3 regions of the Anaeromassilibacillus sp. 1001302B_160321_C8 genome follow, and region 3 is predicted to be linked to each of the others. Evidence: predicted binding sites of a transcription regulator. Region 3 holds the regulator's gene; each other region holds the start of a gene.

Region 1 (7,930 bases), on a different contig from region 3:
TCTCTGGATCATCTAGCACGCTTGTATCCCCACCCTGCGCCTGGACCATCTCTTTCAACTTCGCAAAGGCCTCCCCATTTGCAATCTGTTGCCTGGCCAAAGAACGGCATTGCGCCAATTCCCCTTTTTCCGCAAGCCAAAGCATATTGGCGGCCAGCTCGATGCAGACCTCCGTCAGATCGGCCGGGCCGCGTCCCTGCAAGGTCTCGCATGCCTCGCGGACCTCCAACGCATTCCCGATGGCACAACCCAAAGGACGGTCCATATCGGTGATGAGCGCCACTGTTCGGCGTCCCACATGCTCGCCGATGGACACCATCTCCTTTGCCAGCGCAATGGAGTCCTCCAAGGTCTTCATAAAGGCGCCGCTGCCGGTCTTGACGTCCAGAAGGATTCGATCGGAGCCTGCGGCGATCTTTTTGCTCATAATGCTGGAAGCAATCAGCGGAATGCTGTTGACCGTAGCCGTCACATCGCGCAGCGCATAGAGCTTTTTATCCGCGGGGGCCAGGTTGCCGGATTGCCCAATTACGCTAACCCCCACCCGGCGGACAACGTCAAAAAAGGCCTCCCGATCCAGTGTGGTTCGGAATCCGGGGATGGATTCCAGCTTATCCACCGTCCCGCCGGTGTGCCCCAACCCGCGGCCGCTCATCTTGGCCACGCGCACGCCCAAAGAAGCGACAACCGGCGCCACGATCAGCGTGGTCTTATCCCCCACGCCGCCGGTGCTGTGTTTATCGACCTTGATCCCGTCGATTGAGGAAAGATCCACCAGGTCGCCGGATTGCGCCATACTCCTGGTGAGCGCTGCTGTCTCGTGTGGCGTCATCCCTTTTAGAAAAATCGCCATCAGCAGGGCGCTCGCTTGATAATCCGGAATCGCACCGCTCACATAGCCGTCGATAAAAAATTGAATCTCCTCGTCCGTCAGGATTCCCCCATCCCGCTTCTTCGCAAGGATATCATACATGCGCACAGCCCGCGCCTCCTTTCCCCCTGTTTAAATTCTCCGGGCCAAAGCCGAGCGGAAGAAGCTCTTCCAGCCGGTAGGACACCCAGTTATCCGGCCCGGAGGCAAGAATGACCCGAAAGGACGACGGGTCGCAGAATTCCCGCATCACCTGGCGGCATACCCCGCACGGCGGGCATGCCCGTTTGACCGGCGCGCCGGCGGGTCCTCCGGCAATCGCGATGGCAACAAAGTCGCGCTCCCCCTCGCTGACAGCCTTGAAAAACGCGGTCCGTTCCGCACAATTCGTCGGTGTATAGGAGGCGCATTCAATGTTACACCCCTGATAGACACGGCCTGTTCCTGTGAGCAGCGCCGCCCCCACCTGAAATTTGGAATACGGCGCATAGGCCCGCTCCCTGGCTCCCAGCGCCAAGCGGACCAATTCCTGATCTTCCATAAAAATGACACCCCTCCCCAGAGAGAACGCAGGCCGCCGCGGTTTTCTTCCCTGCGGCGGCCTTTTTTCTATCCTGCCGGTCTGCCCGGCTTAATCGCCGTGTGCCTCTTCCTGCTGGATCAATTTGACGATGCGGCTGGTGCCCAGCCGAGACGCCCCAAGCTCGATAAACCGCTCGGCATCCTCCAGCGAGGAAATCCCTCCTGCCGCCTTGATGCGCACCTGCGGGCCAACATACTTCCGGAATAGCGCCACATCGTCAAAGGTTGCGCCGCCCGTTGAAAAGCCTGTAGAGGTTTTGATGAAGGCCGCTCCGGATTCTGTGACAACCTGGCACATGCGGATCTTTTCTTCCTCGGTTAACAGGCAGGTTTCAACAATCACCTTCAAGATATGGCCGCCGCACGCCTGTTTGATCTGCCGGATCTCGTCAAGCTGCAAATCGTAAAGGCCGTCTTTGATATACCCGATATTGACCACCATATCAATCTCATCCGCGCCGTTGGCAATGGCATCCTGCGTCTCAAACACCTTGGACGCCGTTGTGGAATACCCGTTTGGAAACCCGATGACCGTACATACAGCCATTCGATCTCCCACATACTCCTTGGCGCGTTTCACATAACTGGCGGGTATACAGACCGAGGCCGTCCCGTAGCGGATGGCTTCGTCGCAAATCCGTCGGATTTCCTTCCATGTCGCCGTTTGCGTGAGCAGGGTGTGGTCGACCATACTCAAAATTTTCTGACGGTCCATATGCATTCATCCTTTTCCCGTTTGAATTTATTCCGCTATTGCGAGCGCAATCTCCATCATTTCCCGGAAGCTGGTCTGCCGCTCCTCCGCCGAGAGGGATTCCCCGGTGAACGGGCAATCGGAAATGGTCAATAGGCAGAGCGCCCGCTTCCCCGCGCGTGCCGCATTCATATACAGCGCCGCGGACTCCATCTCCACGGCAAGCACGCCCATTTTCTTCCACGCGGGAAGGGCGTCGGGATCGTCCCCATAGAAGGTATCCGAAGACAGGACATTCCCCACAACCGTATGAATCTTATGTTCCTGCGCATACTGCACCGCCTTCTGCGCAAGCGTAAAATCTCCAATGGGTGCAAACGCACCCGGCAGGTGGAATTGCGAGCCATAATTGGAATCGGTACACGCGCCAATCCCAATCACGACGTCACGCACATGTACGTGATCCGCGATTCCCCCAGCGGAACCGATGCGGATGATGGTCTCCACATCATAGAAATGGTACAGCTCATACGAGTAGATGCCGATGGACGGCATCCCCATCCCGCTGCCCATCACGGAAACGCGCTTTCCCTGGTAAGTGCCGGTATATCCCAGCATATTGCGAACGGTGTTGAAACAGACCGGGTTTTCCAAGTACGTTTCTGCAATGAATTTCGCGCGGAGCGGGTCGCCCGGCATCAAAACGGTCTTGGCGATGTCGCCCGGATTGGCCGCGTTGTGCGGCGTCGGTGTAGTTGTAGCCATACAAATCCTCCTGTTTTTCAAAATGATTTTGTTATGATGTTTCCCAATTGCGATGTCCCTGTAATTTTCTGAGGGACGCCAAAGAAATCAAGAATCGTTGCGCCAATGTCCGCAAAAGTCGGCAGGGTTCCCAAGTTTGTTCCTGCCTTTACGTTTGGCCCTGCAATGATCCAAGGCGTATATTCCCGCGAATGGTCCGTGGATGGTGTGCTTGGATCGCACCCGTGGTCGGCGGTAATCATCAGGAGATCGCCGTCCCGCAGTCCCGCCAAAATTTCCGGGATCGCCCGGTCGACGGTTGTCAGTCCCTTTGCATAGCCCTCCACATCATTCCGGTGGCCATACAACATGTCAAAGTCCACCAGGTTGATGAAACAAAGCCCCTGAAAATCGCGCTTTGTCCACTCGATGGCCCGCGCAATGCCCTCGTCATTGCCGCCGGTGCGGATGGCCTTTGTAATCCCTCTTCCAGCGAATATATCATAGATTTTCCCGATTGCAATCACGTCAAATCCATTTTCGGAAAGCTGATCCAGCATGGTGGTGCCCGGCGGAAGGAGCGAAAAATCATGGCGGTTCTTCGTGCGGACATAATTCGGATATTCGCCTGTAAACGGCCGTGCAATCACCCGTCCAACGCTGTGCTCCCCGGTCAACAGCTCCCGTGCAATCTGGCAATCGCGGTAAAGCTCCTCGACGGGCACCACCGCCTCATGCGCCGCGATTTGGAAGACACTGTCCGCAGAAGTGTAAACAATCAGCGCGCCGGTTTCCACATGCTCTTTCCCATAGTCTTTGATTACTTCCGTCCCCGAATACGGCCGGTTGCACAACACCTTTCGCCCCACCCGGCGGCTGAATTCCGCCAGAAGATCCTGTGGGAAGCCGTTGGGGTACGTTGGAAGCGGCTTGGGCGACGCGATCCCTGCAATTTCCCAATGGCCGATGGTGGTGTCCTTCCCTTTGGAGAGTTCCGTCATGCGTGCAAACGCTGCCGAAGGGTGCTCCACCGCCGGACGGCAGGTAACGCCATCGATATTAAAAAGGCCAAGCTGCTGCATATGGGGCATGGAAAAATAGGGGCTTTTCGACGCTGCGGCCAGCGTATTGCTTCCCGCGTCGCCATACTGTGCAGCGTCCGGCATTTCTCCAATCCCCACACTGTCCAGCACCATCAAAAAAACGCGCTTCATAATATGCCTCCTATAGATTTTCGATCGACAGGTCTTAAAATATGCTTTGTATTTCAATCAATCATTATAGTACAATCTTCCCAAATTGACTATCATTTTGCAGGAAAAACTTGAAACAACTGTGTTCTCCGCTATATTCAAGACATATGTTTCTGTCTTCTGAAAGGGCCTTCATCGAGATCGTATTTTCAAAATCTGTGCCATTTATATTTTAGCACTCTTGAGTATAGAGTGCTAAAATTAACAGTTTGTTCGCAATTTTGAAAAACATTTTTAACAACCGAACCCTATACTAAAAAGCGTAGACAGCAAGAGAGCCAAAGAGGAAAGAAGGTGGTTCGCTTGAAAAGACTTTCTTGCAGAACCCACAATCCATTACATTGATAGAAAATGATAGAAGCCGTTAAGGAGGTTATGACTTATGTTTGATTTGATTCCTTTTGAACATAGAAACAATGATTTATTCCGCTATTTTGATGATATGGAACGTGCATTCTTCGGCGGCAACACCGACATCGCACCTTGCAAGACCGATATTCTCGATGAAGGCAACCGCTTTGTTTTGAAGGCCGACCTGCCGGGCTTCAAAAAGGAAGACATTCACCTCGACATCGAAGGCGACCGTTTGACGATCTCCGCGGAACACTCGGAAGAAAACAAAACGGAAGATCAGAAGAACAACTTTATCCGTCGCGAAAGACGGTATGGTTCCATGAGCCGCAGTTTTGATATTTCGTCCATCGACGCCGATCATATCGAGGCAAAATTTGAAAACGGCGTTTTGGAGCTGGATCTGCCTAAGAAGCAGGAGACGGTTCCCGCAAACCATCGGATTGAAATTCAGTAATGGCCAGTATTCCATTGCATGATTACAAAAGAACAAAACGGAGGGTTTTATCATGTTTGATTTGATTCCATTTGAGCGCAGAACCAGCAATCTTTTCAATTATCTCGACCAAATGAACCGCGCTTTCTGGGGCAATTCGGAGAGCAGCGTCGTTCCGTGCAGCACCGATATCATCGACCAGGGCAATCAGTACCTGCTGCGGACCGATCTTCCTGGATACAACAAAGAAGATATCCATATCGACATGGACGGCGACCGGATGACCATTTCCGCACAGCATAAAGAGGAAACGCAAACGGATGACAACACCTACATCCGCCGCGAAAGACGGTATGGTTCTATGAGCCGTAGCTTTGATGTCTCCGGGATCGACACAAGCGGTATCCAGGCGAAATATGAAAATGGTGTATTGGAGCTGACTTTGCCAAAGAAGGAGGCGACGGTCACTCCAAACCGCCGCATTGAAATTCACTAATACGGGTGTATCCTCCAGTTTCCTAAAAGAAGGGGTATGAACGCCCCTGGCAAAACACCGTATCGATAAAATCCCCCGGTGCAGCCTTACGCTGCACCGGGGGATTTTTGTAATCGCGCCTGATTTCTATATGTACAAAGTTCACGATTTTTCCGTCGAACTAGGGTGGCCGGCTCCCGAAACATCCGCAAAGGTGTAAGAATCCAGCTTCTGCCGGACAATTTCCGAAATTTCGTTGTAAATCTCATGAAACCGGCAGCTCGCCGTATGGGTACAAGCATATTCTCCCTGCTGACAACGGCTGATCATGTAGGGGCCTTCCACGGATTCAATGACCCGGCGCAGGGTGATCTCCCCCGCCGGATGCGCCAACATGTACCCGCCGTGGGCGCCTTTGTAGGAAATCATGATGTCGTCCGCCACCAGCTTGCGCAGGATCTTCAGGGCAAAGCGCAGAGGCACATGCGTTTCTTCCGAAATCGTCCGCGCATCCACCTTTTGATTGGCCGCCGCGAGAAATTCCACGATCCGCACCGCATAGTCCGCCTCCAGGGTCATGTGCATCGCTTGTCCACCTCTTAGTCCAAAAAGTCTTTCAGCTTTTTGCTGCGGCTCGGGTGGCGAAGCTTGCGCAGGGCCTTGGCTTCGATCTGGCGGATGCGTTCACGGGTGACATTGAACTCCTTGCCTACCTCTTCCAACGTGCGGGAGCGGCCGTCCTCCAGGCCAAAGCGCAGGCTGAGCACCTTTTCCTCGCGGGGGGTGAGGGTGTCCAGTACATCCGCAAGCTGTTCCTTCAAAAGGGTATGGGAGGCTGCGTCCTGCGGGGCGGGGGCGTCGTCATCGGGGATGAAATCCCCCAAATGGCTGTCCTCCTCTTCGCCGATCGGCGTTTCCAAAGAGACGGGCTCCTGCGCAACCCGCATGATCTCCCGCACCTTGTCCACCGGCATGTCCAATTCGGCGGAGATCTCCTCCGCGCTCGGCTCGTGCCCGTTGGTGTGCAGCAGCTGGCTGGAGACTTTCTTTACCTTGTTGATGGTCTCCACCATATGGACCGGGATACGGATGGTCCTCGCCTGGTCCGCTATCGCGCGGGTGATCGCCTGCCGGATCCACCACGTCGCATAGGTGGAAAATTTAAAGCCCTTGGTATAGTCGAACTTCTCCACCGCCTTGATCAGGCCCAGGTTGCCCTCCTGAATCAGGTCCAAGAACTGCATCCCACGGCCCAGATAGCGCTTGGCAATGCTGACGACCAAGCGCAAGTTGGCCTCTGACAGGCGCTTTTTCGCCGCTTCATCCCCCTCCTTGATCCGGATAGCCAGGTCGATTTCCTCTTCCGGGGAAAGCAGCGGCACGCGGCCGATCTCTTTCAAATACACCTTTACAGGGTCGTCAATCGCAATGCCCTCGGTGCTGAGGCTGGATTCCAGATTTTCGTCGGAGGCAGCTTCGGCGGCAAAGTCGATGTCGTCCAAGGGAGCGTCTGCAAAGTCCTCGATAATTTCCACTCCCTGCGCTTCCAATGTGTCGTAAAATTTTTCAATCTGTTCCGGCTCAAAGTCCAGCTCGCCAAGAGCGTCGAGAATCTCTTTTGTCGAGAGCTGCCCTTTTGCCTTCCCCTGTTCAATCAATTCTCGAATGACCGTTTTCTTGTCCGGTGTTGCTCCTGTTCCCATTTGTAAATCCCCCTATTTCTTCTTCGCCTTTAGTTCCGCCAGATACGCTTCAATGCTCTGCGTCGGAACCGAGGCGGCATCCTCCAGGCGGAGTTTTGCATGTTCCTGTTCAATAACTTCGATATATTCCTGTGCATCCTGCCAGGTGGCGGATACATCGTGATATTTGGCAAAAATGCGGGCGATTGCTCCGATTTCATCCACGGAGAATTCCCCCGAAATATCTGTAAGGCTATAGTCCTTGCCATCCATAATTTTCCCCATAATCACCTGATATACGCGGCGATTAAACGAAGTGGAAAATTTTTCAGGCGGCAAACGGGTATAAATCTCTTTGGCATGGTCGGGATATTTGACCACATAGGCAAGCAACGCTTCTTCTGCGCTGGCAGCCCGCAAATGTTTGACCTTTTCGGGGTTGATGTCGTCCCCAATCCCAGCGGTCTGCTGCTGAAAGGTGCGAAATTGCTTTTGCTGCTGTTGCTTCTGGCGCTTCTTGCTGTTTTTGTCCACCTGCATCATGATGGCGGAGCGGTCGATGCCAATTTCCTCTGCAAGCCTTCCCGCATAGACCTCCTGCTCCATGCGGTTGCCCAAGGTAGCCAGGAGCTCTGCTGCGCCGGTCAAATAGGCGACACGCCCGTCCGCGCTCTCCATATTGCAATTCCTTCGGATCTTCGCCAAGCGGTACTCGATGTCATTCCCGCAGGCGTCCAAAAGCTGTTTAAAGCGGGCAGGCCCCTGTTCCCCATAGGAGCGTATGTACTCATCCGGGTCCTTGCCGCCCACGATATTGAGCACCTTCACCAGCAACCCGGCTT
Region 2 (7,930 bases), on a different contig from region 3:
TCTCCCCCAGGGGGTTACTTTGGTGAAAGGGCTGGATCTTGCAAAGGCCGAAGTAGGGCAACCGATTGTATACACGGATGATGTGGAGTTGAGTTCCTCGCCTGCGGACGATGCTTCGGAAGCGGATGGGTCGTCTGCCGAAGCATCGGGGAGCAGTCCGAGCGAGTCCACACTTGCTGGGGGGGAAGATTCCAGCCACAAGTCAAAAGAGATCTTTCAGGAGCTTTGGACGGCCATTGAGGAAAGCGGATTGGACAAGATTACGGAGATCGATCTTAGCGACCGGTATAACCTCGTGATCCTTTACGATAACCGCATTACGATGGAGCTGGGGTTGCCCACCGATTTGGAGTATAAACTCCATTACGCAAAAGGAATATTAGATGCCGGAGGGATCAAAGATACCGAAAAAGGAACTTTGAAGCTTTCGGATGCCATGGACAATAGAGTACCATTCGAACCGGATTATTCAAATTCGAGTGCAGCGGCGCCTGGATAGCTTGGGAAAGTTTGGAAACTTTTAAGCTTACGCAAATAGTTATTGAAATTGTTTTGTAAAAGTGATAAATTAGTAATATCCTAGGCAAAGTCTGGCGCTATGGAATAAAAGGACGTTTAAGGGGGACGCAGCAATGCCTTTTGAGATTGATAATGATTTTGACAATATTGTACAGATAAAAGTGATTGGCGTCGGCGGCGGCGGCGGGAACGCTATCGACCGCATGGTGTCCATGGGGGTCCAAGGGGTGGAGTTTATCTCCATCAATACAGATAAGCAGGCACTTTACCGTTCAAAAGCAACCCAAAAGATTCAGATTGGCGAGAAGGTGACCCACGGAAAGGGCGCCGGCTCGAAGCCGGAGATGGGCCAAAAGGCCGGTGAGGAAAGCCGTGAGGCAATTGCGGCGGCGATCCGTGGGAGCGACATGGTATTCATTACCGCCGGTATGGGCGGCGGTACGGGCACGGGTGCGGCGCCGATCGTTGCGGAAGTGGCGCGCGATATGGGTGTTTTGACCGTTGGCATTGTCACAAAACCCTTTGCATTTGAAGGCAGACGCCGCATGGAACAGGCGGAGAGCGGAATCGCCGCCTTGCGTGAACATGTGGATTCCCTTGTAGTCATTCCGAATGAACGCCTGAAGTTGGTGAGCGAGCAGCGGATTACGCTGGTGAATGCGTTTTCCATCGCGGACGATGTGCTCCGCCAGGGCGTGCAGAGCATCTCGGACCTGATTAAGCTCCCCGGATTGGTCAACTTGGACTTTGCGGACGTTACGGCGATCATGAAAGACGCTGGCTATGCGCACATGGGCGTTGGCCGCGCATCCGGCAAGGATAAGGCGGAGGCAGCGGCAAATATGGCGATTTCCAGCCCGCTGTTGGAGACGGCGATCAATGGCGCAAAGGGTGTGATTGTGAATATTACTTCTTCCCCGGATATCGGTTTGGACGAAATCGAAACAGCCTCTTCTATGATTGCTTCCCAGGCACACGAAGATGCAAATATCATTTGGGGCGCTGCCTTTGATGAGAGCATGGAAGACGAAATGAGTGTTACGGTTATTGCTACTGGATTTGCAACGCACGACGGCACCAACGAAGCCGCCCAGGATGACCGTAAGAGCAGCGCGCCTACGGGGACGTATTCCAATAATACACGCGATAGCCGTGATAGCCAGTCCCGCCGGTCAGCTCCAGCCCCCATCGACGACGATGATACTTTCATAGATATCATGTCGATTTTTAATCGCAAGTAATCGTACATAAGGACGCTTAAAGCCCGGAACATTCCGGGCTTTTTTCGTGCCCATTCAAAACTGGAATAGAAAAAAGATGATTTGAGGCCAAATTGGGCCCTGTGTGGCATTACAGGATAAATTTCTGAAAATAATGCGCAAAATGTGCTGCGCACCCTTGAAATCTCCACTTTTTGTGCTATAATGAATTTGTTATCGAGAGAAAAAGTGTTCGCGCGTACATCCGCGCGCATTTTTTTGCGCATTCCTGCGCCCGTTGGGAGGTGGCATTGTGAAACCGGACCCTTTATGTAGTCACATAGAAAAAGAGAATAAAGGAGATGAACGCAATGCTGTCCTACTACAAGACGATTGACGGACATATTACTCAGTTGGAGGCATGCGAACCGGGTTGCTGGATCAACTGCATTGCCCCGACCGATGCGGAGATTAGCGGCCTGATTGAAGATTTCCAGATTGAACCGGACTTCTTCCGTGCCGCAATGGACGAAGAGGAATCTTCGCATATTGATACCGAAGATTACAGCACGTTGGTCATCATCGATATGCCGGTGGCGGAAACGTCCGGCGACAATGTGACCTATTCCACCACGCCGCTCGGCATCATTATCACAGAAAAAAATGTGATTACCGTCTGTACAAGGGGGAACCCCGTCCTGGATGAGTTTACAGATGGGGCGGTCAAAGGGGTACAGACCAATCTGAAAACGCGCTTTATCCTTCATCTGATGCTCCGGATTGCAACAAAATATTTGCAGTATTTGAAGCAAATTGATAAACTCAGCAGCCATGTGGAGCGTGAGCTGCGCAAATCCATGAAGAATTCTGAGCTGATTCAGCTTTTGGATATTGAGAAGTCCTTGGTCTACTTCTCCTCTTCGCTAAAAGGCAGTGAAATTACCATTGAGAAAATTTCACGCGGACGCGTTGTGAAGCTTTATGAGGAAGACCAGGACCTGCTGGAAGATGTGCTGATCGAGGTCCGGCAGGCGATTGAGATGTCCAGCATTTATTTGAATATCCTTTCCGGCACGATGGATGCCTTTGCGTCGGTCATCAGCAACAACTTGAACATCGTGATGAAGGTCTTGGCCTCCATCACCCTGATCATCTCCATTCCGACGGTTATCTCCAGTTTCTATGGGATGAATGTCGAGGGGCTTCCGCTGCCGTTTTTCTGGTTCCCGTTGCTTTTGGCCATTGTAAGCATGGGGATTGCATATTTGATCCTTCGGAAGAAGGATATGTTCTAAAGGGACGAACCAAACGAGGGAACTGCAAAGGCAGCTCCCTTCTTTTGTGGAGGGATAAAATCATGGAACGGATTCGGGTTCATACCAGTGAATTGATGGAGCGCGCGAAGACGCTCCGCGCGGGCGACCAGCTCCTGTTGAGCGGCACCATTTACACCGCCCGCGACGCAGCGCACAAGCGCATCTGCGCACAGTTAGACCGCGGAGAGGAGCCGCCCTTCCCGATACAGGGGTCCACCGTTTATTATGCCGGGCCGACGCCCGCCCCGGAGGGGTTGCCCATCGGTGCCTGTGGCCCGACCACTTCTTCAAGGATGGACGTCTTTGCCCCGCGCTTGCTGGATCTGGGCATGGTGTGCATGATTGGGAAGGGGAACCGCGCCCCAGCCGTGGTGGATGCCATCCGCCGTAATGGGGCTGTATACCTCTGCGCCATCGGCGGTGCCGGCGCATTGGCGGCCAAATGTGTGCGCAGTTTAAAGGTGATCGCTTATGAGGATCTCGGTTGTGAGTCGGTCAAGGAACTTCAAATTGAAGATTTTCCACTCTTTGTGACCATTGATTGCGCGGGGGGCAGTCTCTTCGCAGATTGATCCCATTAGAAGCGAGGGGGATTTTATGACCAATTTATTGATACGCCTTTTTGTCAAGGATTATCAGGACGTGGAAAATCACACCGTGCGCGAACGCTATGGGAAATTCGCCGGGATTGTTGGCATTGCCACCAATATCCTGTTGTTTTGTATCAAGATTTTTGCAGGGATTGTCTTTCACAGCGTCGCGATTGTGGCGGATGCGGTCAACAACCTGTCGGATTCCGCATCCTCCGTGGTGACTTTGGTAGGATTCAAGCTTTCGGCGAAACCGGCGGATAAAGAGCATCCCTATGGCCATGCGCGGATTGAATACATCAGCGGGCTGATCGTATCGCTGGTGATCCTTCTGCTGGGATTCCAATTGGCGCAGTCCTCTCTGGGAAAGATCCTCCATCCGGAAGAGAGCGAAACCAGCCTGGTGGCGGTGGGAATCTTGGTCGTTTCGGTGCTGATCAAGTTGTGGCAATTCCTGTTTTATCGGACGGTTGGCCGGCGTATTTCCTCAACCACACTGGAGGCGACGGCGGCGGACAGCCGCAACGACGTATTCAGCACGGTTGCCATTTTGATTGGCATGGGGATCACCTGGTTGACCAGCTATAATTTGGATGGCTGGATGGGCTTGATTGTGGCGCTTCTGATTGTGGTCGGCGGCGTGCAGTTGATTATGGAAACCAGCAATCCGCTGTTGGGGGTCGCGCCGACCGAAGAATTGGTGCAGGGTATTTACCAAAAGATCTTGAGCTACGACGGTGTTCTGGGCCTGCACGACCTGAATGTACACAACTATGGGCCGGGCCGCTGCTTTGCTTCGGTACACTGCGAGGTCCCTGCGGAGCAGGATATCTTGGTCAGCCATGATATCATTGATAACATCGAGCGCGATTTCCTTCGGGATATGAACATCCACCTGGTGATCCATCTGGATCCCGTGGTGACGGACGATGAACGCACGACAAAGCTGAAACAACAGGTGGAACAGATTTTAAACGGACTCTCGGATCAGATCAGTATGCACGATTTCCGTGTGGTTTGGGGGACGACCCACACCAATGTGATTTTTGACGTTTGTGTGCCGTTTGGATTCCAATGGTCGGATACGGAGCTGATCCAGCGCATTTCGGAACAAATTGCAAACTTGAACGCTACTTACTTCGCAGTGCTGACCGTAGATCACGATTACGTACCTCGCATCGCAGAAAAAACGAAAGAGTAAGATCACAGATAAACATTCGGCATCCATTGTATTGGGCAATATGGAGGAATCCATGTTGTCCAATTTTTTGTTTCAGAACGAGTTTGTTTGTTCATAATTTATTCATTGCATTTTGGGAAAAGTTGTACTACAATACAATTAGCACTTAGGTGTAAAGAGTGCTAAATTTAAAGAGATACAAGAGGTTGATTGATCATGGAAATGAAGCAGTTTCAGGCGGAGTCGAAGCGCCTTTTGGATTTGATGATTAATTCCATCTATACACATCGTGAAATTTTCCTACGCGAGTTGATTTCCAACGCAAGCGACGCTATTGATAAGCTCTATTATAAAACGTTATCCGACGGGGATACCGGCCTTTCCAGGGAGGATTTCAGCATCTCCATCCAGCCGAATAAGGAAGCGCGGACGTTGACCATCACGGACAATGGCTGCGGCATGACGAAGGACGAGTTGGAAAACAACTTGGGTACGATTGCGAAAAGCGGTTCGCTGAACTTTAAGAAGGACAACGAGCCCAAAGAGGATATTGAGATCATCGGCCAATTTGGCGTGGGCTTCTATTCGGCCTTTATGGTGAGCGCCTGCGTCACCGTGGTCAGCCGCGCTTATGGCAGCGATGAGGCTTGGAAATGGACCAGCCGGGGCGCTGAGGGTTACACCATGGAACCGTGCGAAAAAGAGGGCCATGGCACAGAAATCGTTCTGAACATCAAGCCAAATACGGAAGAGAACAATTACGACGAGTTCCTGGATACCTATACCATCAAGAACCTTGTCAAGAAATACTCTGATTATATCCGCTATCCCATCCGCATGGATGTGGAGAAGAGCCGCATGAAGGAGGGGTGCGACGAAAAGAACCCCGAATTTGAGACCTATACAGAGAATGAAACCCTGAATAGCATGGTACCACTCTGGCGCAAAAATAAGAATGAAATCACCGAGGACGAATACAACCGTTTCTATCAGGAGAAATTCAACGATTATGAGAAGCCGCTCAAGGTGATCCACAGCAGCACGGAGGGTGTGGCCACCTATAACGCCCTGCTGTTCATCCCGGCGCGCGCCCCGTTCGATTTTTACACCCGTGATTATGAAAAGGGGCTTCAGCTCTATTCCAACGGCGTGTTGATCATGGAGAAATGCCCGGACTTGCTGCCCGATTATTTCAGCTTTGTGAAGGGCCTTGTCGATTCGCAGGATTTATCGCTGAATATTTCCAGAGAAATGTTGCAGCATGACCGCCAGCTGAAGGTGATTGCTTCCAGGTTGGAGAAAAAGATCAAGTCCGGGTTGGAGAGCATGCTCCTCAATGACCGCGACAAATACGAATCCTTCTATAAGAACTTCGGTTTGCAACTTAAATACGGCGTGTACGAAGACTATGGAATGCACAAGGATGTCTTGCAGGATCTCCTGCTGTTCTACTCTTCGAGCGAAAAGAAACTAGTCACGCTCAAAGAATATGTGGGCCGCATGAAAGAAGGACAGAAATATATCTATTACGCCTGTGGCGAAACAACGGATAAGATTGACATGCTGCCGCAGACCGAGGCGCTCAAGGACAAAGGCTATGAGATCCTCTATTTGACGGACAACGTGGATGAGTTTGCCCTGCGCATGATGATGAAGTACGACGATAAGGAATTCCGCTCCATTTCGGCAGACGACTTGGATTTGGAGACCGAAGAAGAGAAGCAGGCAGCCGCGAAAAAGGTGGAAGAGAACAAGGATATGCTAGCCTTTATGAAGGAGTCCTTGGACGGCAAGGTCAAAGAGGTCATCCTTTCGCAAAAGCTGAAGACGCATCCGGTGTGCTTGTCTTCGGAAGGCGCGATCTCCATTGAAATGGAGAAGGTGCTCAATTCGATGCCGAACGATCAAAAAGTACAGGCGCAGCGTGTGCTTGAGATCAATTCCAACCATCCGATTTTCGAAAAGTTGTGCAGCCTGTATGCAGAGGACAAAGACAAGCTCAAAGAGTATACACAGCTCTTGTACGATCAAGCGTTGCTGATCGAAGGCGTTTCCATCGACGACCCGGTAGCCTTCTCGAACCGGATCTGCAACCTGATGGTATAAAACCGGTTTCTTTCATTTACAAAGAAGAGGCTATATCGCTTTGGCTTTCCAGCCAAAGCGATATAGCCTCTTTTGTATAGGATTCTTTTTTCTCTAGGGGTCCCTATATCCATCCCCCTATCAAGGGAAGTTTCAGGGGAACACTTTTTCAAAGGGATTGGTTTACAGCAAGCATTTCCCATATTTAAAGAACAGCTTGCGAACCGCAGGTAAAGTCCGGTATGTTTCATGCGCCGCCCGGTCTGCATCGGAGAGCAGCGCATTCATTTCCTCCTCTGTGAGTGTATGCTGGCTGAATTTGGCCTTGAGGGCCAGCTCCTCTGAATAGGGATCGATCGACGCCCCAAATGACGTTAAGTCGGTCAAATACTTGTAAATAGCGATTGCGGATTGGTTGACATTTGCTGAATGGAACCGCTTTTTGCGGCGTTTGATCAGGAAAATACGCCGCAGGACAACCAGCAGAACAGCACCGCCTGCCACCCCAATCCCAGCCAACACGTGCTGCAAGGTGCGGAAATCGAACGGGATTGCACCGGTGGTTTCATCGCTTCCAAGGGCAGAGGAATCCTCAAGCGCGCTGGAAGATTCGGGCGAACTGGATTCCGGTTCGCTGCTGGATTCCGCCTCGCTTTCTGGAGTGCTGGAGTCCTCCGAGAGGGCGTCCTGTGCTTGCTGATTCAACTCTCCGGTCGAGAGGCGTACGCCGGGCGTAACCTCCAGCGGTTGCCAGCCTAGGCCAGGGGTATAGACCTCTGCCCAGGCATGTGCATGCTGGTCCGGGATGTCAGCCCATCCCTCCTCGTCGTAATCCATTGCCGTGACCGCATATCCCTCTGCATAGCGGGCGGGAATCCCCTGCGACCGCAGGAGCGCAACGGCGGCGCTTGCGAAGTGGACGCAATAGCCCTTCTGGTTTTCAAAAAGAAAATAGTCTACAAAGTCGCGGCCCTCCGGCGTTGTGCCGGGGGAAAGGGTATATTCCCCGCTGGTGCGCACCAGGTTGGCGATCGCATAGAT
Region 3 (7,930 bases):
CGGCGAGATGATCGCCATCGACAACCCGACCAACTATCCCGACCCGTCGCTGATCGCGCAGGCCGAAGAACCCATTACGAACGCCCATATCTACACCCCAAAGGAATATGTGGGCAATATTATGGACCTTTGCCAGGAGCGCCGCGGCGTATTTAAGGATATGAATTACATCGACACGGACCGCGTCGATATCCATTATGAGCTGCCGCTCAATGAGATCATCTACGACTTTTTCGATGCGCTGAAATCGCGCACCCGCGGTTATGCCAGCTTCGATTATGAGCTGGCGGGCTACCAGAAGAGCAACCTGGTCAAGCTGGACATCATGCTCAACGGTGAGGTCGTGGACGCGCTCTCGTTTATCATCCACGCGGACAAGGCGTACCCGCGCGCCCGCAAGATGGCGGAAAAGCTGCGCGAGAAGATCCCGCGCCAGCTCTTCGAGGTGCCGATCCAGGCGTGCGTGGGCGGCCGGATCATCGCGCGCGAAACCGTCAAAGCGCTGCGCAAGGATGTTCTGGCGAAGTGCTACGGCGGCGACATCACCCGAAAGAAGAAGCTGCTGGAAAAGCAGAAGGAAGGCAAGAAGCGCATGCGCCAGCTGGGCACGGTCGAGGTGCCGCAGGAGGCGTTTATGAGCGTGCTGAAGCTGGATGAATAAGATCGGTTTATACCTGCATGTGCCGTTTTGCGAGAAAAAATGCCCCTATTGCGATTTCTATTCCGTCCATGCCTCGGAGGATTCCCTTAATTTATATACAGATTGTATGATTGATAGATTAAAATACAATTCGGATAAAATCAAACGCCCGGCGGATACCCTGTATTTTGGCGGAGGGACGCCCGGGCTGCTGGGCGGCGAACGGGTGGCGCGCCTCATCGGGCAGGCGAGGGCCTGCTTTGGACTGGATGGCGCGGAGATCACCGCGGAAGTCAACCCTGGCGTGGATTTGACGGGCTTTTTGCAGGGGTTCCGGGCAGCGGGCGGCAACCGCCTGTCCATCGGGATGCAGTCGGCGGACGACCGGGAGTTGGAACGCTTGGGCCGCCGCCATACAGCGGCGCAGGCGGCCGAAGCGGTGGCGGCGGCACGCAAATCGGGGATCGAAAATATTTCGCTCGATTTGATGCTCGGCATCGAGGGGCAGACGGTGGAAAGCGCCCGGCGTTCCGCAGCGTTTTGCGCGGAACTGGGGGTGCCGCATGTGTCCGCCTATCTGTTGAAGATCGAACCGCGCACGGCCTTTTACCAGCGCAGGGAGCAGCTGCAATTGCCGGACGAGGACGAGACCTGTTCCCTCTACGAAGCAGCCTGCGAGGAATTGGAGCGGCACGGCCTGATGCAGTATGAGATTTCCAACTTTGCCCGGCCGGGCTTTGAGAGCCGGCACAATTTGAAGTATTGGCACTGCGAGGAATATCTCGGTCTTGGCCCGGCCGCGCATTCCTTTTTGAACGGGAAGCGCTTCTATGAGGCGCGCGACCTGCGCGCGTTTTTGGCAGGGCAAGCGCCGGAGGAGGACGCCGACCCGGAGATTCCCGCCGGTGGGCCGGAGGAATATGCGATGTTGGCACTCCGGTTGGCAGAGGGCTTACAGGAGGCGCGCTACCGGGACCGCTTTGGCGAGCCCATTCCGGAGCGATGGAAACGTGCGGCGCAGCGGTATGCCCGCGTTGGCCTGACGGAGTGTTGGCCGGAGGGTTTCCGGTTTACCCGGAAGGGATTTTTGGTTTCCAATGCGCTTTTGGCGGAGATTTTATACGAAACGTAATAAGTGAAAAATAATATACAAAAGGTTGTGTAGATTTGGCGGTTTGGCCGGTCTGTGCGGCCTTTTTTCTATTTATTAGCATGGCGGTGGGCGCGAGGACCGGTTCAGGGAAGGGAAACCTTGTTGCCATATTCGTCCTTTTGGCAAATTGCTAAGTTTCTCCATTGCAGATTCATAATTAATTTACATTTATCTTATTGACAACCGGGCAAAGTAATGATAAATTAATAACTAGAGTTAGCACTCGATATAAAAGAGTGCTAAACTCCGAATCCAAACAAGAGAGGTGGGAAGGTTGGAACTCAGCGAACGCAAGAAAAAAATTCTGGCGGCGGTCGTCGAATTGTATGTCGCCACCGGCGAGCCGGTCGGCTCGAAGGCGCTTTGTGACAACCTCGACTTTGCAGTCTCTTCCGCCACCGTGCGCAATGAAATGAGCGATTTGGCGGAGATGGGGCTTCTGGACCAGCCGCACACATCGGCGGGCAGGGTTCCCACCCAAATGGGGTACCGGGTGTACATCGATTCATTGATGAAGAAAAAGCCCGTGACCCGTGAAGAAAAGCGCTATCTGGACAGCCAGCTGCTCTCCAGCGCCTATGATCCGGAAAAATTGCTGGACGGTGTTTCTAGGGTGATGGCAGCCGCCACCCGGTTTGCGGCGGTATCCACAACGCCGAGCGGCCGCGGGGCGAATATCCGCGCGATCCAATTCGTGCAGACCAGCCGCCGCACCGCGATGGTCATCCTGATGACCTCCGCCGGGACCATGAAGACGCGCGTGTTCCACTGCGACTTTGACCTGTCGCAGGAGATCTTGCGGGTGTTCTTCCGGGTGTTCAACGAGAAATTGGCAGGGATGCCGGTTTCGGAAGTGACGCCCGCCTTTATCCAGAACATGGCGGCCTCGATGGGGGAGATGGCGATCCTGATGTCGTCCGCGTTTATGGCGGTGCTCGACGTGGCGCGGGATTCCATGCAGGCGGAAATCTGCATGGAAGGGCAGACGAACCTGCTCTTCTATCCGGAGCTCTCGCTGACCGCGCGCCGGATGATGGATTTCCTGGCGCATGCGGACGAGTTGAACCGCTTGTTGGAGCAGCGCAGCAAAAACGTGAAGGTGCTCATCGGCGACGAGACGGGCCGCCCGGAACTCAAGGATTCCAGCGTGGTGATTTCCCGCTACACCGTCGGCGGCAAGGACGCCGGCGCGTTGGCGATCATCGGCCCGATGCGCATGAATTACGCGAAGGTGATCGCCCATATGGAATATCTTTCCGACGCGGTTGGGAAGATGCTCACCGAATTGATGGACTATGACTTTTAGAGTTTGATAGAGCGCAATGGCGCAATTTAAAACGAAGGAGGGTCCGGACAGTTGAATACGGAGGAAAAGAATCCGCAGACAGAAGCCGGAACAGACCCGCAGACCGACGCGGAGCCGGAGGCTTCCCAGGAAACGGAAAAGGCCGAAAAAAAGGATAAAGGAGGCTTTGGCGGGAAAAAGGCCAAGGCAGAGAAAGAAGCGATGCAGAAAAAGCTTGAAGAAGCAGAGGAGGCCCTGAAAAAACAGAAAGACCAGCTCTTGCGCACCGCAGCGGAGTATGACAACTACCGCAAGCGCACGGAGCGCGAGAAAGCAGCGATTTATTCCGATGCGACAGCGGCCGCAGTGCTCGAGTTCCTGCCGGTGGCAGACAATCTGGAGCGCGCGCTGGAGCAGCAGGAGTGCAGTGTCGAAGACCTGCGCAAGGGCGTGGAAATGGTCCAGACGCAGCTGAAAAAAGCGCTGGAAAAGCTGGGCGTGTCCGAGATGGGCGCCGCAGGGGAGGCGTTCAACCCGGAACTGCACAACGCCGTATCCCATATTGACGACGAAAACGCAGCCGAAAACGTGGTTGCGCAGGTTTATCAAAAGGGATACAAGATCGGCGACAAAGTCGTCCGGCATGCAACGGTGGTCGTTGCAAACTAACCGTCCACTGTCCCGCAATCCCCTTTCTAATATCTAATATATAGATTCAACTGAAAAAGCAGAATGAAAACTGGAGGTATAGATTATGAGCAAGACAATTGGTATTGACCTTGGTACAACGAATTCCTGTGTAGCCGTGATTGAAGGCGGCGAGCCGGTTGTAATTCCAAACGCAGAAGGCGCGCGCACAACGCCGTCCGTGGTCGCGTTCTCCAAGACCGGCGAGCGTATGGTGGGCCAGGTGGCAAAGCGCCAGGCCATCACCAACCCGGACCGCACCATTTCTTCCATCAAGAGAGAGATGGGTTCCAATTATAAAGTAACGATTGACGATAAGAGCTACACCCCGCAGGAGATTTCCGCAATGATCCTGCAAAAGCTGAAGGCGGACGCAGAAGCCTATCTGGGCGAGACGGTCACCTCCGCAGTCATCACCGTCCCGGCATACTTCACCGACGCACAGCGCCAGGCGACCAAGGACGCCGGCAAGATCGCGGGCCTGGATGTAAAGCGTATCATCAACGAGCCGACGGCCGCGGCTCTGTCCTATGGCATCGACAAGGGCGAAGAGCAGAAGATCATGGTGTATGACCTCGGCGGCGGCACGTTCGATGTCTCCATCATCGAGATGGGCGACGGCGTGCAGGAAGTGCTTGCAACCGCTGGCAACAACCGCTTGGGCGGCGACGACTTCGATAAGCGCATCATCGATTGGATGGTTACCTCCTTCAAGCAGGAGAACGGCATCGACCTCTCCGGCGACAAGATGGCCATGCAGAGACTGAAGGAAGCCGCAGAAAAGGCAAAGATCGAGCTGTCCGGCATGACGTCCAGCCAGATCAACCTGCCGTTCATCACGGCGGACGCCACCGGCCCGAAGCACCTCGACATGACCCTGACCCGCGCAAAGTTCAACGAGCTGACCGCAGACCTCGTCGAAAAGACCATCGGCCCGGTTCGCCAGGCCATGCAGGACGCTGGCTTGCAGTTCAGCCAGATCAGCAAGGTCCTGCTCGTCGGCGGTTCTTCCAGAATCCCGGCTGTCCAGGAAGAAGTCAAGAAGTTGACCGGCAAGGAGCCCTTCAAGGGCATCAACCCGGATGAATGCGTCGCCATCGGCGCGGCATTGCAGGCCGGTGTGCTCGGCGGCGAGGTCGAAGGCCTGCTGCTGCTGGACGTTACGCCGCTGTCCCTGGGCGTTGAAACCATGGGCGGCGTGATGACCAAGGTCATCGAGCGCAACACCACCATCCCGACCAAGAAGAGCCAGATCTTCTCCACGGCTGCGGACGGCCAGACGCAGGTAGAGGTCAACGTCCTGCAGGGCGAACGTGAATTTGCCCGCGACAACAAGCAGCTCGGCCTGTTCAAGCTGGACGGCATCGCACCCGCGCCGCGCGGCATCCCCCAGATCGAGGTTACGTTCGATATCGATGCGAACGGCATCGTAAACGTCTCCGCAAAGGACCTTGCAACCGGCAAGGAACAGCACATCACGATTTCCTCCAGCTCCAACATGAGCAAGGAAGACATCGACAAGGCCGTCAAGGACGCAGAGAAGTATGCGGCCGAGGATAAGAAGCGCCGTGAAGAGGTCGATACGAAGAACGAGGCGGAGAACCTCTGCTACTCGGTCGAAAAGCTCATCAAGGACAGCGGCGACAAGATGGACGCTTCCGATAAGACCGACCTGGAGGCAAAGTCCAATGCTTTGAAGCAGGCGATCTCCGGCAACGACACGGCATCCATCAAGAGCCAGATGGAAGAGCTGCAGAAGGCGCTGTATGCGGTATCCGAGAAGCTGTATAAGGCAGCAGCTCCGCAGGGCGGCCAGCCGGCGGGCGGTGCAGGCGCACCGGCGCAGGATGCAAACGGCAACCCGGTCTATGACGCCGAGTACAAGGACGTAGACGACAACAACAATAACAAATAAAAATCGGGGCGCCGTGCGGCGGCACGGCGTTCTGTGCGAGGTGGAGGCTGTTGTGGGTACGGGATGTACCTGCAACAGCTTTAGCCCGTAAAATGGCGCATCTCGATTTTTTATAAAGTGATTTACAACAGGCGAAAAACCTGATAGGATAGAGGACGCGGCATTGCCGCGCAGAAATTGAGAGTTGGCGCAAAGCAGGGGCGGCGGTAGGGCTTGTTCCCGGTTGCGATGCGCTTTTGTAGGAGTGATTGGTGTGGCCGATAAAAGGGATTTTTATGAAGTGATGGGTGTGCCGAAGAACGCCACCGAAGACGAAATTAAAAAAGCCTACCGCAAATTGGCGAAAAAGTACCACCCGGACCTCAACCCGGGGGATAAAGAGGCGGAGGCAAAGTTTAAGGAAGTCAACGAGGCGTACGAGGTGCTCTCGGATAAAGATAAAAGGGCCCGGTACGACCAGTTCGGCCATGCCGGGGTGGACCCCAACTTTGGCGGCGGCGCAGGCGGCGGAAGCCCCTTCACCGGCGACATCGACCTGGGGGACATTTTCAACAGCTTCTTCGGCGGCTTTGGCGGCGGCGGTACGCGCCGTGCCAATCCAAACGCACCGCGCCGCGGCAGCGATACGGAGGGTGTTGTCAACATCAGCTTTGAAGAGGCGGCTAAGGGTTGCCGGAAGACGATTTCCTTTAATAAGATTGAAACGTGCCCGGACTGCGGCGGTTCGGGGGCCGCGAAAGGGACCAGCCCGTCCACGTGTTCACAGTGCGGCGGCACCGGCCAGGTGCGCATTAACCAGCGCACGCCGTTCGGCATGGTGCAGACCGCCCGCACGTGCGACCGCTGTGGTGGTTCCGGCCGTGTGATCGATTCGCCGTGCCATACGTGCAACGGCAGCGGCCGTGTGCGCAAGCAAAAGACCATCGAGATCAACATCCCCGCGGGCGTGGACAACGACCAGATGCTCAACGTTTCCGGCCAGGGCAACGCGGGCGCAAACGGCGGGCCCAGCGGCGACCTGCACGTCTATGTCAACGTGCGGCCGCACCCGATCTTTGAGCGCCGCGGCGACGACGTTTGGTGCGAGATGCCAATCACTTTCTCGCAGGCAGCACTCGGCGCAGAGGTCACGGTGCCGACCATCGACGGCCGCGTGAGCTACCAGGTGCGCGAGGGCACCCAGCCGGGGGATGTGTTCAAGCTCAAGGGCAAGGGCATCCCGCATATCAACGGCAGGGGCCGCGGCGACCAGTACGTCCGGATGACGATCGAGGTCCCGAAGAACCTCTCCCAGAAGCAGAAGCAGCTTTTGCAGGAGTTTGACAGCTGCGCCGAGGAGAAAAATTACCAGAAGCGCAAGGGGTTCTTCGATAAGATCAAAGAGATGTTTGACGAGAAAAAACAATCTTAAAAAACGGGGCAGGATGCAAAATCCTGTCCCGCTTTTGCTGTGTGAAAAAATTGACATAATATGCGGCGGAATGGCCGCTATATGTGCTGAAACGGCGCAAGGAGGGCGGATTCTCCCCAAAAGGCCCTGCATCAAGCATCCTCGCTTGGTGCAGGGCCTTCGCCATCTTCCTGGTCGCGCCCAACCAAGGTATCCAGGGAGACGTTGTAGATTTTGCTAAGCAACAGGAGCCTGGAAAGGGGCGGTTCGGTTTTCCCTGTTTCATAATATGTATAGGTGGAACGTTTAATCCCAAGGATACGGGCAAGTTCCGTCTGTTTCCAGTGGTGTTGTTCGCGCAGTTGACGGAGGGAATCCTTTAATTCCATAATATGTGGCCTCCTCAAATATAGACTAATACATTATATAATGTATTAGTCTATATGTAAACGGATATTATCCACTAATATCTAATAAAAAGATTAGATATTGGAGAGATAATATATGATTAAATTAAACGCTTTAGAATTGCTTGAGAAAAGTGGACATACTCGTTATTGGCTTTATAAACAGTTGGGCATGAGTTATCAGAATTTTAATAGGATGATTAATAATCAGACCAAATCGATTCAATACCAAAATATTGAGGCGCTTTGCCAATTGTTGGAGTGTACTCCGAACGATCTATTTGTTTTTGTAGATGACTAAATTGTTCTTCTAAAAGAAAGTTGTTTTTTGCCAGCAAACGAAAGGGCCTTTCTCCAAAGGCTCCGCAAGGGTGGAACCCTACCGCCCCGCGCGCATCCTGGGGAACCAAGGGAATTCCGCTGGGATTTCCTGCAATTTTGCCCGGACAAACC

What was found. Region 3 encodes HrcA, which represses chaperone genes, less so after heat shock. Its sites were predicted from a motif close to TGTTAGCACTCNNNNNNNNNGAGTGCTAACA; they were not measured.
Region 1: the regulator HrcA is predicted to act here: its motif matches at 4,315-4,345, upstream of I2E77_RS11110 (Hsp20/alpha crystallin family protein).
Region 2: the regulator HrcA is predicted to act here: its motif matches at 4,962-4,992, upstream of htpG (molecular chaperone HtpG).

The regions. Positions count from the first base shown of each region.
Region 1 covers NZ_JADNJD010000016.1:71,723-79,652, reverse strand. Annotated here, with positions in the region: gene I2E77_RS11135 (pyrimidine-nucleoside phosphorylase) at 1-979, opposite strand, end outside; gene I2E77_RS11130 (cytidine deaminase) at 966-1,412, opposite strand; gene deoC (deoxyribose-phosphate aldolase) at 1,503-2,168, opposite strand; gene deoD (purine-nucleoside phosphorylase) at 2,196-2,912, opposite strand; gene I2E77_RS11115 (phosphopentomutase) at 2,930-4,108, opposite strand; gene I2E77_RS11110 (Hsp20/alpha crystallin family protein) at 4,527-4,952, shown strand; gene I2E77_RS11105 (Hsp20/alpha crystallin family protein) at 5,005-5,427, shown strand; gene I2E77_RS11100 (RrF2 family transcriptional regulator) at 5,569-5,991, opposite strand; gene rpoD (RNA polymerase sigma factor RpoD) at 6,006-7,109, opposite strand; gene dnaG (DNA primase) at 7,122-7,930, opposite strand, start outside.
Region 2 covers NZ_JADNJD010000015.1:44,317-52,246, forward strand. Annotated here, with positions in the region: gene I2E77_RS10455 (cell division protein FtsQ/DivIB) at 1-499, shown strand, start outside; gene ftsZ (cell division protein FtsZ) at 633-1,760, shown strand; gene I2E77_RS10465 (magnesium transporter CorA family protein) at 2,090-3,013, shown strand; gene I2E77_RS10470 (FumA C-terminus/TtdB family hydratase beta subunit) at 3,076-3,606, shown strand; gene I2E77_RS10475 (cation diffusion facilitator family transporter) at 3,632-4,825, shown strand; gene htpG (molecular chaperone HtpG) at 5,021-6,910, shown strand; gene I2E77_RS10485 (transglutaminase family protein) at 7,073-7,930, opposite strand, start outside.
Region 3 covers NZ_JADNJD010000005.1:61,624-69,553, forward strand. Annotated here, with positions in the region: gene lepA (translation elongation factor 4) at 1-661, shown strand, start outside; gene hemW (radical SAM family heme chaperone HemW) at 654-1,772, shown strand; gene hrcA (heat-inducible transcriptional repressor HrcA) at 2,068-3,099, shown strand; gene grpE (nucleotide exchange factor GrpE) at 3,151-3,747, shown strand; gene dnaK (molecular chaperone DnaK) at 3,833-5,680, shown strand; gene dnaJ (molecular chaperone DnaJ) at 5,934-7,091, shown strand; gene I2E77_RS05100 (helix-turn-helix transcriptional regulator) at 7,223-7,459, opposite strand; gene I2E77_RS05105 (helix-turn-helix domain-containing protein) at 7,575-7,778, shown strand.